DNA from 2 places in the Klebsiella sp. CSG-1 genome. Region 2 is predicted to be linked to the other one. Evidence: predicted binding sites of a transcription regulator. Region 2 holds the regulator's gene; the other holds the start of a gene.
The links. The regulator CRP, encoded in region 2, controls carbon source genes, mostly activating them, when cyclic AMP is high. The targets are predictions, from matches to a motif close to ATGTGANNNNNNTCACAT.
Positions count from the first base shown of each region.

Region 1: focA (formate transporter FocA) is a predicted target of CRP. The motif match lies at 3,693-3,710, and genes of this name have one in related genera.

Region 1 is NZ_JBWNLD010000001.1:71,785-77,929, forward strand. Features, by position in the region: gene serC (3-phosphoserine/phosphohydroxythreonine transaminase) at 1-629, opposite strand, end outside; gene AC007G_RS00460 (DUF421 domain-containing protein) at 817-1,509, opposite strand; gene ycaO (30S ribosomal protein S12 methylthiotransferase accessory factor YcaO) at 1,625-3,385, shown strand; gene focA (formate transporter FocA) at 3,770-4,627, shown strand; gene pflB (formate C-acetyltransferase) at 4,679-6,145, shown strand, end outside.
Region 2 is NZ_JBWNLD010000005.1:476,327-482,471, reverse strand. Features, by position in the region: gene AC007G_RS15480 (ABC transporter ATP-binding protein) at 1-388, shown strand, start outside; gene AC007G_RS15475 (nuclear transport factor 2 family protein) at 501-953, shown strand; gene AC007G_RS15470 (hydrolase) at 1,186-2,184, shown strand; gene AC007G_RS15465 (YheU family protein) at 2,181-2,399, shown strand; gene AC007G_RS15460 (phosphoribulokinase) at 2,435-3,304, shown strand; gene AC007G_RS15455 (OsmC family protein) at 3,405-3,809, opposite strand; gene crp (cAMP-activated global transcriptional regulator CRP) at 4,115-4,747, shown strand; gene AC007G_RS15445 (YccS/YhfK family putative transporter) at 4,800-6,145, shown strand, end outside.

The sequences.
Region 1 (6,145 bases), on a different contig from region 2:
ACAATCACCAGCGTCAGGCCCGCCGGGCCGATATTTTTCTGTGCGCCCGCATAGATAACGCCGTAACGGCTGACATCAATCGGGGCAGAGAGAATCGTGGAGGAGAAATCCGCCGCAACCACGACGTCGTCAGCAAAATTCGGCGTTTCATCAATCGCGATGCCGTCGATGGTTTCATTCGGACAGTAGTGCAGATAGGCCGCGCCTGGCGTCAGCTGCCATTCGCTCATCGGCTTAACTCCGCGCAGGCCGTCAACCGTGATTTTCGCGTCAATGGAATTCGGCGAACAATATTTTTTCGCTTCTTTAATCGCGCTTGCCGCCCAGTAACCGGCATCGACATAGTCAGCGGTGGTTTTATCACCCAGCAGGTTCAGCGGAACGCCCGCGAACTGACCGCGACCGCCGCCGTGGCAGAATAATACTTTGTAGTTGGAAGGGATATTGAGCAGATCGCGAAAATCCTGTTCTGCCGCCTCGGCCACCTGGATAAACTCTTTACCACGGTGACTGATTTCCATGACCGACGTACCCAGACCATGCCAGTCACACAGCTCCTGCTGTGCCAGTTTGAGAACTTCCGCCGGCAGCATTGCCGGGCCCGAACTAAAGTTATAGACCTGAGCCATTTCCCCTCACCACGTTGCTATGTTGTCTGTCCGCGAACCATCGCGGGCATAAGTTATTCCTGTGGCTATCGGTTTTATCATTCAGTGACACGCACCGCAACGAGTAAAACTAAGCAGCCACGAAATGTGGCTGCCGTCACACAAAAGAATCTGCCGGCTTGACGTCATAAAACCGACATAATTGCTGTCAGGTGACTCTTTTCGCCCTGCTGGCCCGCGACCATTCTGCATTTGCGCAGCGCGGACATAATTGTTTATCCCCGGCGCGGAGCTTAAGAACTGCGCTACAACGTACGCAGGCATATTCATCGTCGCGCGGAATGGTGGCGAAGCTTGCATTATGGGGCGGAGGTAAAATAGACAGACCGGCTTTGACGTCCCGATCCGCATAGTAGTAGAGACTAATTTGCCCGTTCGTTTCCAGAATAGCCAACCGGACCTGTCCCAGCTGTTCGACGCCGTTGATCCGCAGTTCCATAAAAAACTCGAATTCGGTCATGTTTTCCGCCTGTAAATTCTTCCAGGCCAGTTCCCCCTGTTCGATGACCGGGATCGGTTTACCCTCAAGCAGGTTCTCCAGCGTCTCGCTTTTGCCCATCAGCCACATAATCAGCCGGTAAAGCAGCGCCAGAGTGACAAAAACCACCAGCACCGGCAGCATCGGGACATCGTCATAGAAAGCGACATCCCCCGCCGCGGAACCGAGGGTCAGGATAATGAGGACTTCAAACAGCGACATCTGCCGCACGCCGCGTCGGCCGGTGATTTTGAGAAAGATAAATACCAGGACAAAGGTGTATACGCTCCTGAGCGCCACCTCAGCCAAAAAATCCACTGGCACTTTATCCAACGCCATACGATGCCAATCAAATGCCTTCATGGTTAACGCCTGTACAGTTATCGGGTGTCAGTAAGGATAGCCAGACGATGGAGATAGCGCCGGTCATCTAAAAGCCGTATCATTGCGCGCTTTACGTACGATAAAAGTGATCGCCATGACTCAAACGTTTATTCCCGGCAAAGATGCCGCCCTGGAAGATTCCATCGCTCGCTTCCAGCAGAAATTGCTCGACCTCGGATTTAATATTGAAGAGGCCTCATGGCTGAATCCCGTACCGCACGTGTGGTCAGTACATATCCGTGATAAAGAGTGCTCGCTGTGTTTCACCAACGGCAAAGGGGCGACCAAAAAAGCGGCGCTGGCCTCGGCTCTTGGCGAATATTTCGAGCGTCTGTCCACCAACTACTTTTTTGCTGACTTTTGGCTGGGCGAAACCATCGCTAACGGACCGTTCGTCCACTATCCCAATGAGAAATGGTTCCCGCTGACTGAAGACGATAAAGTGCCGGAAGGTCTGCTGGATCCTCGTCTGCGCGCATTCTACGATCCTGACGATCAGTTGACCGCCAGCATGCTGGTCGACCTGCAGTCGGGCAACGACGAACGCGGCGTTTGCGGCCTGCCGTTCACCCGCCAGTCCGATGGCGAAACCGTCTATATCCCGATGAATATCGTCGGCAACCTGTATGTCTCTAACGGTATGTCAGCGGGCAACACGGCGAACGAAGCGCGCGTTCAGGCGCTGTCGGAAGTCTTCGAGCGTCATATTAAAAACCGCATCATCGCGGAGAGCATCAGCCTGCCAGAAATTCCGGCAGAGGTCATGGCGCGTTATCCTGGTGTGGTGGAGTCCATCAATAAGCTGGAAGCCGAAGGTTTCCCGATTTTTGCTTACGATGGCTCGCTGGGCGGCAAATATCCGGTTATCTGCGTGGTGTTGTTTAACCCGACGAACGGAACCTGCTTCGCCTCTTTCGGCGCACATCCGGACTTCGGCGTCGCCCTGGAACGTACCGTCACCGAGCTGCTGCAAGGCCGTAGCCTGAAAGACCTCGATGTCTTTACCCCCCCTACCTTCGATGACGAAGAAGTGGCCGAACACGCCAATCTTGAAACCCACTTTATTGATTCCAGCGGTCTTATCTCCTGGGATATGTTCAAACAGGATGCCGACTACCCGTTCGTCGACTGGAGCTTCTCCGGCACGACGGAAGAAGAGTTCGCCACCCTGATGGCTATCTTTAAAGAAGAAGATAAAGAAGTTTACATCGCCGATTATGAGCACCTGAGCGTCTACGCCTGCCGCATCATCGTTCCGGGAATGTCAGACATTTATCCAGCGGAAGATCTGTGGCTGGCCAATAACAGCATGGGCAGCCATCTGCGCGAAACCCTGCTCTCCCTGCCGGGCAGTGAATGGGAAAAAGAAGATTATCTGGCGCTGATCGAGCAACTGGACGATGAAGGGAATGATGACTTCACCCGCGTACGCGAGCTGCTGGGCCTGGCGACGGGCAAAGACAACGGTTGGTATACGCTGCGTATTGGCGAACTGAAAGCCATGCTGGCGCTGGCCGGCGGCGATCTGGAGCAGGCGTTGATCTGGACGGAATGGACCATTGAATTCAATGCGTCTATCTTCAGTGCGGAACGCGCAAATTACTACCGCTGCCTGCAGACGCTGCTGCTGCTCAGTCAGGAAGAAGAGCGCCAGCCTCTGCAGTACCTGAATGCCTTTATCCGTATGTACGGCGCTGATGCGGTTGAAGCCGCCAGCGCGGCGATGAGCGGTGAAGCGCCGTTCTATGGCCTGCAGGCGGTAGATAGCGATCTCCAGGCTTTCCCGGCCCATCAGTCTTTACTGAAAGCCTATGAAAAACTGCAGCGGGCAAAAACGGCATTCTGGGCTAAATAAGGCTTCATTTTACTGCCAGCCACATTATTTACGGGGTCGATAAAGACCCCGTTTTTCATCGCTAAGTAGACCCGCGCTAATTTGTGGTTGCAACGTTAATTTACAGTAAACTTTTTTTACGCATCAGCTTGGGATTGTTAATTTTAATAAAAAATACCCCATTTTAATTAACCGTCCGGAGCGGCCCAAAATGAAAAAAATCAACATAAGTTGTAAATTTTAAAATTTATTTTTTTCATCTAAAACAATCATTTATTTCCATAATAAGTCAAAACCACACATATTCAGGGCTTATAGTTCCGGTGGGATATGATCTACATCAATTTCCCTTCTATAATGCTTTGTTAGTATCTCACCGCCAACTTTTATAAAGAGAGAGTTAGTGTGAAAGCTGACAACCCTTTTGATCTTTTACTCCCTGCAGCCATGGCGAAAGTCGCCGAAGAAGCAGGTGTCTACAAAGCGACAAAGCACCCGATGAAGACGTTTTATCTGGCGATTACCGCTGGTGTTTTCATTTCCATTGCTTTTGTCTTCTATATTACGGCGACAACCGGCACTGCCGCGATGCCTTTCGGGATTGCTAAACTGATTGGGGGGATCTGCTTTTCACTCGGCCTGATTCTTTGCGTCATTTGCGGTGCCGACCTGTTTACCTCCACCGTTCTTATCGTCGTGGCGAAAGCCAGCGGACGAATTACCTGGGGTCAACTGGCAAGAAACTGGCTCAACGTCTATGTTGGTAACCTGATAGGCGCACTGCTGTTTGTATTGCTGATGTGGTTATCTGGCGAGTATATGACCGCCAACGGTGCCTGGGGCCTTAACGTCCTGCAAACCGCCGACCACAAAATGCACCATACATTTATTGAAGCCGTGTGTCTGGGGATCCTGGCTAACCTGATGGTCTGTCTGGCGGTGTGGATGAGCTACTCCGGCCGCAGCCTGATGGATAAAGCCATGATAATGGTTTTACCCGTGGCTATGTTTGTTGCCAGCGGCTTTGAGCACAGTATCGCTAACATGTTTATGATCCCGCTGGGTATCGTAATCCGCGACTTTGCAAGCCCGGAATTCTGGACCGCTATTGGTTCTGCTCCGGAAAATTTCTCTCACCTGACCGTGATGAACTTCATTACTGATAACCTGATTCCGGTAACTATCGGGAACATTATCGGCGGTGGTCTGCTGGTTGGGTTGACATACTGGGTCATTTACCTGCGTGGCGACGACCATCACTAAGGGCCGTTTCAGGCAGTAAATAAAAAATCCACTTAAGAAGGTAGGTGTTACATGTCCGAGCTTAATGAAAAGTTAGCCACAGCCTGGGAAGGTTTCGCGAAAGGTGACTGGCAGAAAGAAGTCAACGTACGTGACTTTATCCAGAAAAACTATACCCCGTATGAAGGCGACGAGTCCTTCCTGGCTGGCGCAACTGAAGCGACAACCAAGCTGTGGGACAACGTTATGGAAGGTGTTAAACAGGAAAACCGCACTCACGCGCCTGTTGACTTCGACACTTCCCTCGCATCCACCATCACTTCTCATGACGCGGGCTACATCAACAAAGCTCTTGAGAAAATCGTTGGTCTGCAAACTGAAAAGCCTCTGAAACGTGCGATTATCCCGTTCGGCGGCATCAAAATGGTTGAAGGTTCCTGCAAAGCGTACGATCGCGAACTGGACCCGATGCTGAAAAAAATCTTCACCGAATACCGTAAAACCCATAACCAGGGTGTATTCGATGTCTACACCAAAGACATTCTGAACTGCCGTAAGTCTGGCGTTCTGACTGGTCTGCCGGATGCGTATGGCCGTGGCCGTATCATCGGTGACTACCGTCGCGTTGCGCTGTACGGTATCGACTTCCTGATGAAAGACAAATACGCACAGTTCCTGTCTCTGCAGTCTGACCTGGAAAACGGCGTAAACCTGGAAGCGACTATCCGTCTGCGTGAAGAGATCTCTGAACAGCACCGTGCTCTGGGTCAGATCAAAGAAATGGCAGCGAAATACGGCTGCGATATCTCTGGTCCGGCAACCAACGCACAGGAAGCTATCCAGTGGACCTACTTCGGCTACCTGGCCGCCGTTAAGTCTCAGAACGGTGCAGCAATGTCCTTCGGTCGCGTATCCACCTTCCTGGATGCCTACATCGAACGTGATATCAAAGCAGGCAAAATCACTGAACAAGACGCTCAGGAAATGATTGACCACCTGGTCATGAAACTGCGTATGGTTCGCTTCCTGCGTACTCCGGAATATGATGAACTGTTCTCCGGCGACCCGATTTGGGCAACGGAATCCATCGGTGGTATGGGCGTTGACGGCCGTACTCTGGTCACCAAAAACAGCTTCCGCTTCCTGAACACCCTGTACACCATGGGTCCTTCTCCGGAGCCGAACATCACCGTTCTGTGGTCTGAAAAACTGCCGCTGAACTTCAAGAAATTCGCCGCTAAAGTGTCTATCGATACCTCTTCTCTGCAGTACGAGAACGATGACCTGATGCGTCCGGACTTCAACAACGACGACTATGCTATCGCATGCTGCGTAAGCCCGATGGTTGTTGGTAAGCAAATGCAGTTCTTCGGTGCTCGCGCTAACCTCGCGAAAACCATGCTGTACGCTATCAACGGCGGCGTTGATGAAAAACTGAAAATGCAGGTTGGTCCGAAATCTGAACCAATCAAAGGCGACGTTCTGAACTTCGACGAAGTTATGGAGCGTATGGATCACTTCATGGACTGGCTGGCTAAG
Region 2 (6,145 bases):
GCAGTTCGATGGCGACCTGGAGGATTATCAGCAGTGGCTCAGCGACTCACAGAAACAGGAGAGCTCGTCGTCTGACGTGGCGAAAGAGAGCGGTAACAGCGCGCAGGCCCGCAAAGACCAGAAACGTCGGGAAGCGGAATTACGCACGCTCACTCAACCGCTGCGTAAAGAGATTACCCGCCTCGAAAAAGAGATGGATAAGCTCAACGCGCAGCTCGCCCAGGCGGAAGAGAAGCTCGGCGACAGCGGGCTGTATGATGCCTCCCGCAAAGCCGAGCTGACCACCTGTCTGCAGCAGCAGGCCAGTGCCAAATCCGGTCTGGAAGAGTGTGAAATGGCCTGGCTGGATGCACAAGAGCAGCTGGAACAGATGCTGCAGGAAGGTTAAGACCGGTTATGATCGGGCAGGGGGCATAAACGCAGCGGCGCCAGGTTATGGGAACACGCCGTGATATGCCCCTGCTAAAAACCGCAACACTCATCTGCGAAGAGGCATTGCCATGGTAAAAAAAACGCTCATCTCCCTCTCACTGCTTTGCGCCCTGACCCACTCTGCTTTTGCCGCCTACACCGCAAGCGAATTAAAGAACAAAGAAAACGTCATCGCTTTTTATAATAAGGCGCTGAACGATAAAGACTTTGATGCCGCAAAAATCTACCTAGGGCAGGAGTATATCCAGCATAATCCTGGCGCGAAGGATGGGCCTGAAGGCTTTCGTCAATTCATCGCCTTTCTGAAAGAGAAATTCCCCGACTCTCACAGCGAGATTAAACGGGTGATTGTCGACGGCGACTATGTCGTTCTGCACGTTGCGTCCACCGGCCGCGAGCCGGGCGTCACCCGGGCGATTATCGATATTTTCCGCCTCGATGCGCAGAACAAGATCGTTGAGCACTGGGATGTTATTCAGACGGTTCCGGAAAAAACCGCCAGCGGCAACAGCATGTTTTGAGCCAGCCCCACGGCCATTCGCTCCTGGCGGGGCCGTTTCCCCTTCCAGCCCTCCCGGGTAGCGGGTCATCCTTATCCCGCAAGAGCAGTCCTCATCCGGCTTCAATTTCGTGTAACCTATAGCGCAGGCCGCAAGACCACATATTGGATAACCTGCGCACTTCATGCGCGGTATACTGTTTTATAAGATGATTAACTGCTCTGGTGCTATGGTTGAAATCACCCCCACAGAAATGACGCCCCCCGAAGACGACTCGCGCGAGTTTCACCCTATGCGCGGCGTGGGCAATCGTCATCTGCAGACCATGCTGCCGCGCCTGATTCGCCGTAAGCTGGGATTCACGCCGCACTGGCAGCGACTTGAACTCCCGGACGGTGATTTTGTCGATCTGGCGTGGAGCGAAGACCCCGCCGGGGCGCAACATAAACCGCGACTGGTCGTGTTCCACGGGCTGGAGGGCAGCCTGCACAGCCCCTATGCTCATGGCCTTATCCATGCAGCCATGCAGCGCGGCTGGCTGGGCGTGGTGATGCATTTCCGCGGCTGTAGCGGCGAACCCAATCGCAATAACCGCATCTATCATTCGGGTGAAACCGAAGATGGCAGCTGGTTCCTGCACTGGCTACAACGCGAATGGGGTGCGGTGCCGACCGCCGCCGTCGGCTATTCGCTGGGCGGCAATATGCTGGGCTGCCTGCTGGCCGAAGAAGGCGATAATGTCCCGTTGGATGCCGCGGTTATTGTCTCAGCCCCGTTCATGCTCGAAGCCTGCAGCTATCATATGGACAAGGGCTTTTCCCGGGTCTATCAACGTTATCTGCTCAATCTGTTAAAGGCCAACGCCGCGCGTAAGCTGAAAGCCTATCCCGGCTCGCTACCGGTTGATCTGCGCCAGCTCAAAGGTATGCGCCGCATCCGCGAGTTTGACGATATGATCACTGCCCGGATTCACGGATTTGCGGATGCGCTGGACTACTATCGCCAGTGTAGCGCAATGCCGCGGCTCAGCGACATTACTAAACCGACGTTGATCATTCATGCGAAGGACGATCCTTTTATGGACCACCACTCCATTCCGCCGCAAGAGCAACTCCCGGTAAATGTCGAGTATCAGCTGACAGAAAATGGCGGACACGTCGGATTCGTCGGCGGCACGCTGCGCAAGCCGGAAATGTGGCTGGAAAAGCGTATCCCGGACTGGTTAACCCGTTGGTTGGGAGCACAAAAATGATTATTCCCTGGCACGATCTGGATCCCGAAACGCTGGATAACCTGATCGAAAGCTTTGTGTTGCGTGAAGGCACCGATTATGGTGAACATGAACGCTCGCTGGCGGATAAAGTCGCCGACGTCAAACAGCAATTGAAAAGCGGAGAAGCCGTACTGGTGTGGTCAGAACTGCACGAGACGGTCAATATCATGCCCCGCAAGCAGTTTCACGGCTAAGGCGGCGCCACACATCGTTTAATCTGGGAGTTGTTATGTCTGCCAAACATCCGGTGATTGCCGTCACGGGCTCCAGCGGCGCGGGAACCACGACCACCAGCCTCGCCTTTCGTAAAATTTTCGCACAGCTAAACCTGCGTGCCGCTGAGGTGGAAGGCGACAGCTTCCATCGCTATACCCGCCCGGAAATGGACATGGCGATCCGCAAAGCGCGCGATCAGGGGAAACACATCAGCTACTTCGGTCCGGAAGCCAACGACTTCGGTCTGTTGGAAAACACCTTCCTTGAGTACGGGCGTAACGGTAGCGGCCAGTCGCGCAAGTATTTGCATACCTATGATGAGGCGGTGCCGTGGAATCAGGTGCCGGGCACATTCACACCGTGGCAACCGCTACCGGAACCGACCGATGTCCTGTTTTATGAAGGGCTGCACGGCGGGGTTGTTACGCCGCAGTATAACGTCGCGCAGAATGTCGACCTGCTGGTCGGCGTGGTGCCTATCGTCAACCTGGAATGGATTCAGAAGCTCATCCGCGATACCAGTGAACGCGGCCACTCCCGTGAAGCGGTGATGGATTCCGTGGTCCGTTCAATGGAAGACTATATCAACTTCATCACGCCGCAGTTTTCGCGCACCCATATCAACTTCCAGCGCGTTCCCACTGTCGACACCTCCAACCCGTTTGCGGCGAAGGGCATTCCGTCATTGGATGAAAGCTTTGTGGTGATCCATTTCCGCAACCTGCAGGATATCGATTTCCCCTGGCTGCTGGCGATGCTGCAGGGGTCGTTTATCTCGCATATCAATACGCTGGTGGTGCCTGGCGGGAAAATGGGGCTGGCGATGGAGCTCATCATGACGCCGCTAGTCGAACGACTGATGGAAGGGAAGAAAATCAGTTAACCACGTTAAAAAACCCCGAGCGCCTGGCGCTAAGCGGGGTTTTCGTCCTTCACTCACGGCTCCCGGATAAGGCGTTTGCGTCGCTCTCCGGGAAGGCTGCTTAGCCTTCCACCACTTCATAGGTGTGGGTGATATTCACCGCTTTTTGCAGCATCAGCGCCACCGAGCAGTATTTCTCCGCCGACAGATCCACCGCACGGGAAACGGCCGCCTCTTTCAGCTCCTTACCGGTGACGATAAAATGCATGTTGATATGGGTAAACAGGCGCGGCGCCTCTTCCCGACGTTCAGACGTCAGCTTGACTTCACAGTTGGTCACGTTGTGACGACCTTTCTGCAAAATAGACACGACATCGATCGCGCTACATCCGCCCGCCGCCATCAGCACCATCTCCATTGGGCTTGGCGCTTTATCTCCGGAGTTGCCGTCCATCAGAATCTGGTGACCTGACGCCGACTCTCCGATGAAGGTTAACCCTTCAACCCATTTCACACGAGCTTGCATAAAATTTAACTCCGAGGTTGCAATTTTCCTGACAGATTACGCGTACATAACAATTCTCGCAACGGAAGGCGACCTGCATCATGCTGAAGCGAGACACCAGGAGACATGCGGCAAAAGCTATGCTAAAACAGTCGGGATGCTACAGTATTACATTGATGTACTGCATGTATGCAGAGGAGTTCACATTACAGGCTGAAGAAAACTCACCAGCCGTTTCCCAGGCATAGGGAAACAATACGATTGCATGCCCGGATGCCGTGTAGTGTCGGCACCCGGAGATAGCTTATAACAGAGGATAACCGCGCATGGTGCTTGGCAAACCGCAAACAGACCCTACCCTCGAATGGTTCTTGTCTCATTGCCACATTCATAAGTACCCATCTAAAAGCACGCTGATCCACCAGGGTGAAAAAGCAGAAACGTTGTACTACATCGTCAAAGGCTCTGTGGCTGTGCTCATCAAGGATGAAGAAGGTAAAGAGATGATCCTCTCTTACCTCAACCAGGGCGATTTCATCGGTGAATTAGGCTTGTTTGAAGAAGGCCAGGAGCGTAGCGCCTGGGTACGTGCGAAAACCGCATGTGAAGTGGCCGAAATCTCCTACAAAAAATTCCGTCAGCTCATTCAGGTTAACCCGGATATCCTGATGCGCCTGTCGTCGCAGATGGCTCGCCGTCTGCAGGTGACCTCAGAAAAAGTGGGTAACCTTGCCTTCCTCGACGTCACCGGGCGCATCGCTCAGACGCTGTTGAACCTGGCAAAACAGCCGGATGCGATGACCCACCCTGATGGTATGCAAATTAAAATTACCCGTCAGGAAATTGGTCAGATCGTTGGCTGTTCCCGCGAAACCGTTGGCCGTATCCTGAAGATGCTGGAAGATCAGAACCTGATCTCCGCACACGGTAAAACTATCGTCGTATACGGTACGCGTTAAGTCGATAAAACGGCGTGTTGCTTACGCAACACGCCGTTTTTGTTTTCCCTCTATGTGGCGCAGGCTGATTTACCACCCGGAAGTCAACTATGCACTGCGGCAAACGCTGGTGTTGTGTTTGCCTGTCGCAATCGGTCTCCTCCTCGGTCACTTACAGCAAGGTCTGCTGTTTTCGCTGGTGCCCGCCTGCTGTAACGTCGCCGGTCTGGATACGCCGCACAAACGCTTTTTTAAACGTCTGATTATTGGCGGCTCGCTGTTTGCCGGCTGTAGCCTGGTGGTCCAGCTTCTTCTTCAGCAGGATATCCCGCTGCCCTTGATTCTCAGCGGCCTGGCGCTACTGCTGGGCGTAACGGCGGAGATCAGCTCTCTGCACGCCAGGCTTCTGCCCGCGTCGTTAATTGCCGCAATCTTTACCCTGAGCCTTGCCGGGAACATGCCCGTCTGGGAGCCACTGCTGATCTACGCCCTCGGGACGCTGTGGTACGGCCTGTTTAACTGGTTCTGGTTTTGGCTATGGCGCGAGCAGCCGCTGCGCGAATCGCTGAGCCTGCTTTATCGCGAGCTGGCTAACTACTGCGAAGCCAAATACAGCCTGCTGACCCAGCATATCGATCCCACCACTTCACTGCCGCCGCTGCTCACGCGCCAGCAGAAGGTGGTGGACCTGATCACCCAATGCTACCAGCAGATGCATATGCTGGCGGCGAACCAGCGCAATGACCACAAGCGCCTGCTGCGGGCATTTCAGATGGCGCTGGATTTGCAGGAACATATCTCCGTCAGCCTGCACCAACCCGAAGAAGTACAAAAACTGGTAGAGCGCAGCCATGCCGAGGCGGTGATCCGCTGGAACGCACAAACCGTTGCCGCACGCCTGCGGGTGCTGGCCGATGACATTCTCTACCACCGCTACCCGCAACGCTTTCATATGGATAAGCAAATCGGCGCGCTGGAGAAAATCGCCTGGCAGCATCCGGACAACCCGGTAGGGCAGTTCTGCGCCTGGCACTTCAGCCGAATAGCCCGGGTGCTGCGTACCCAGCGCCCGCTGTATGCTCGCAACCTGATGGCGGATAAAGAGCGCCGTCTGCCGCTGCTGCCCGCGCTAAAGAGCTATCTCTCATTAAAATCGCCGGCGCTACGTAACGCTGCGCGTATCTGCGTGATGTTAACGGCCGCGAGCCTGATGGGAAGCGCCCTGAACCTTCCCAAGCCTTACTGGATCCTGATGACGGTGCTTTTTGTGACCCAAAACGGCTACGGCGCGACGCGGGTACGTATCGTCCATCGGGCGGCAGGTACACTTGCCGGTCTGGCTATCGCCGGCCTGGCGCTGCACTTTCACGTCCCGGAGGGTTATACGCTCTCCGCGATGCTGCTCGTCACGCTGCTGAG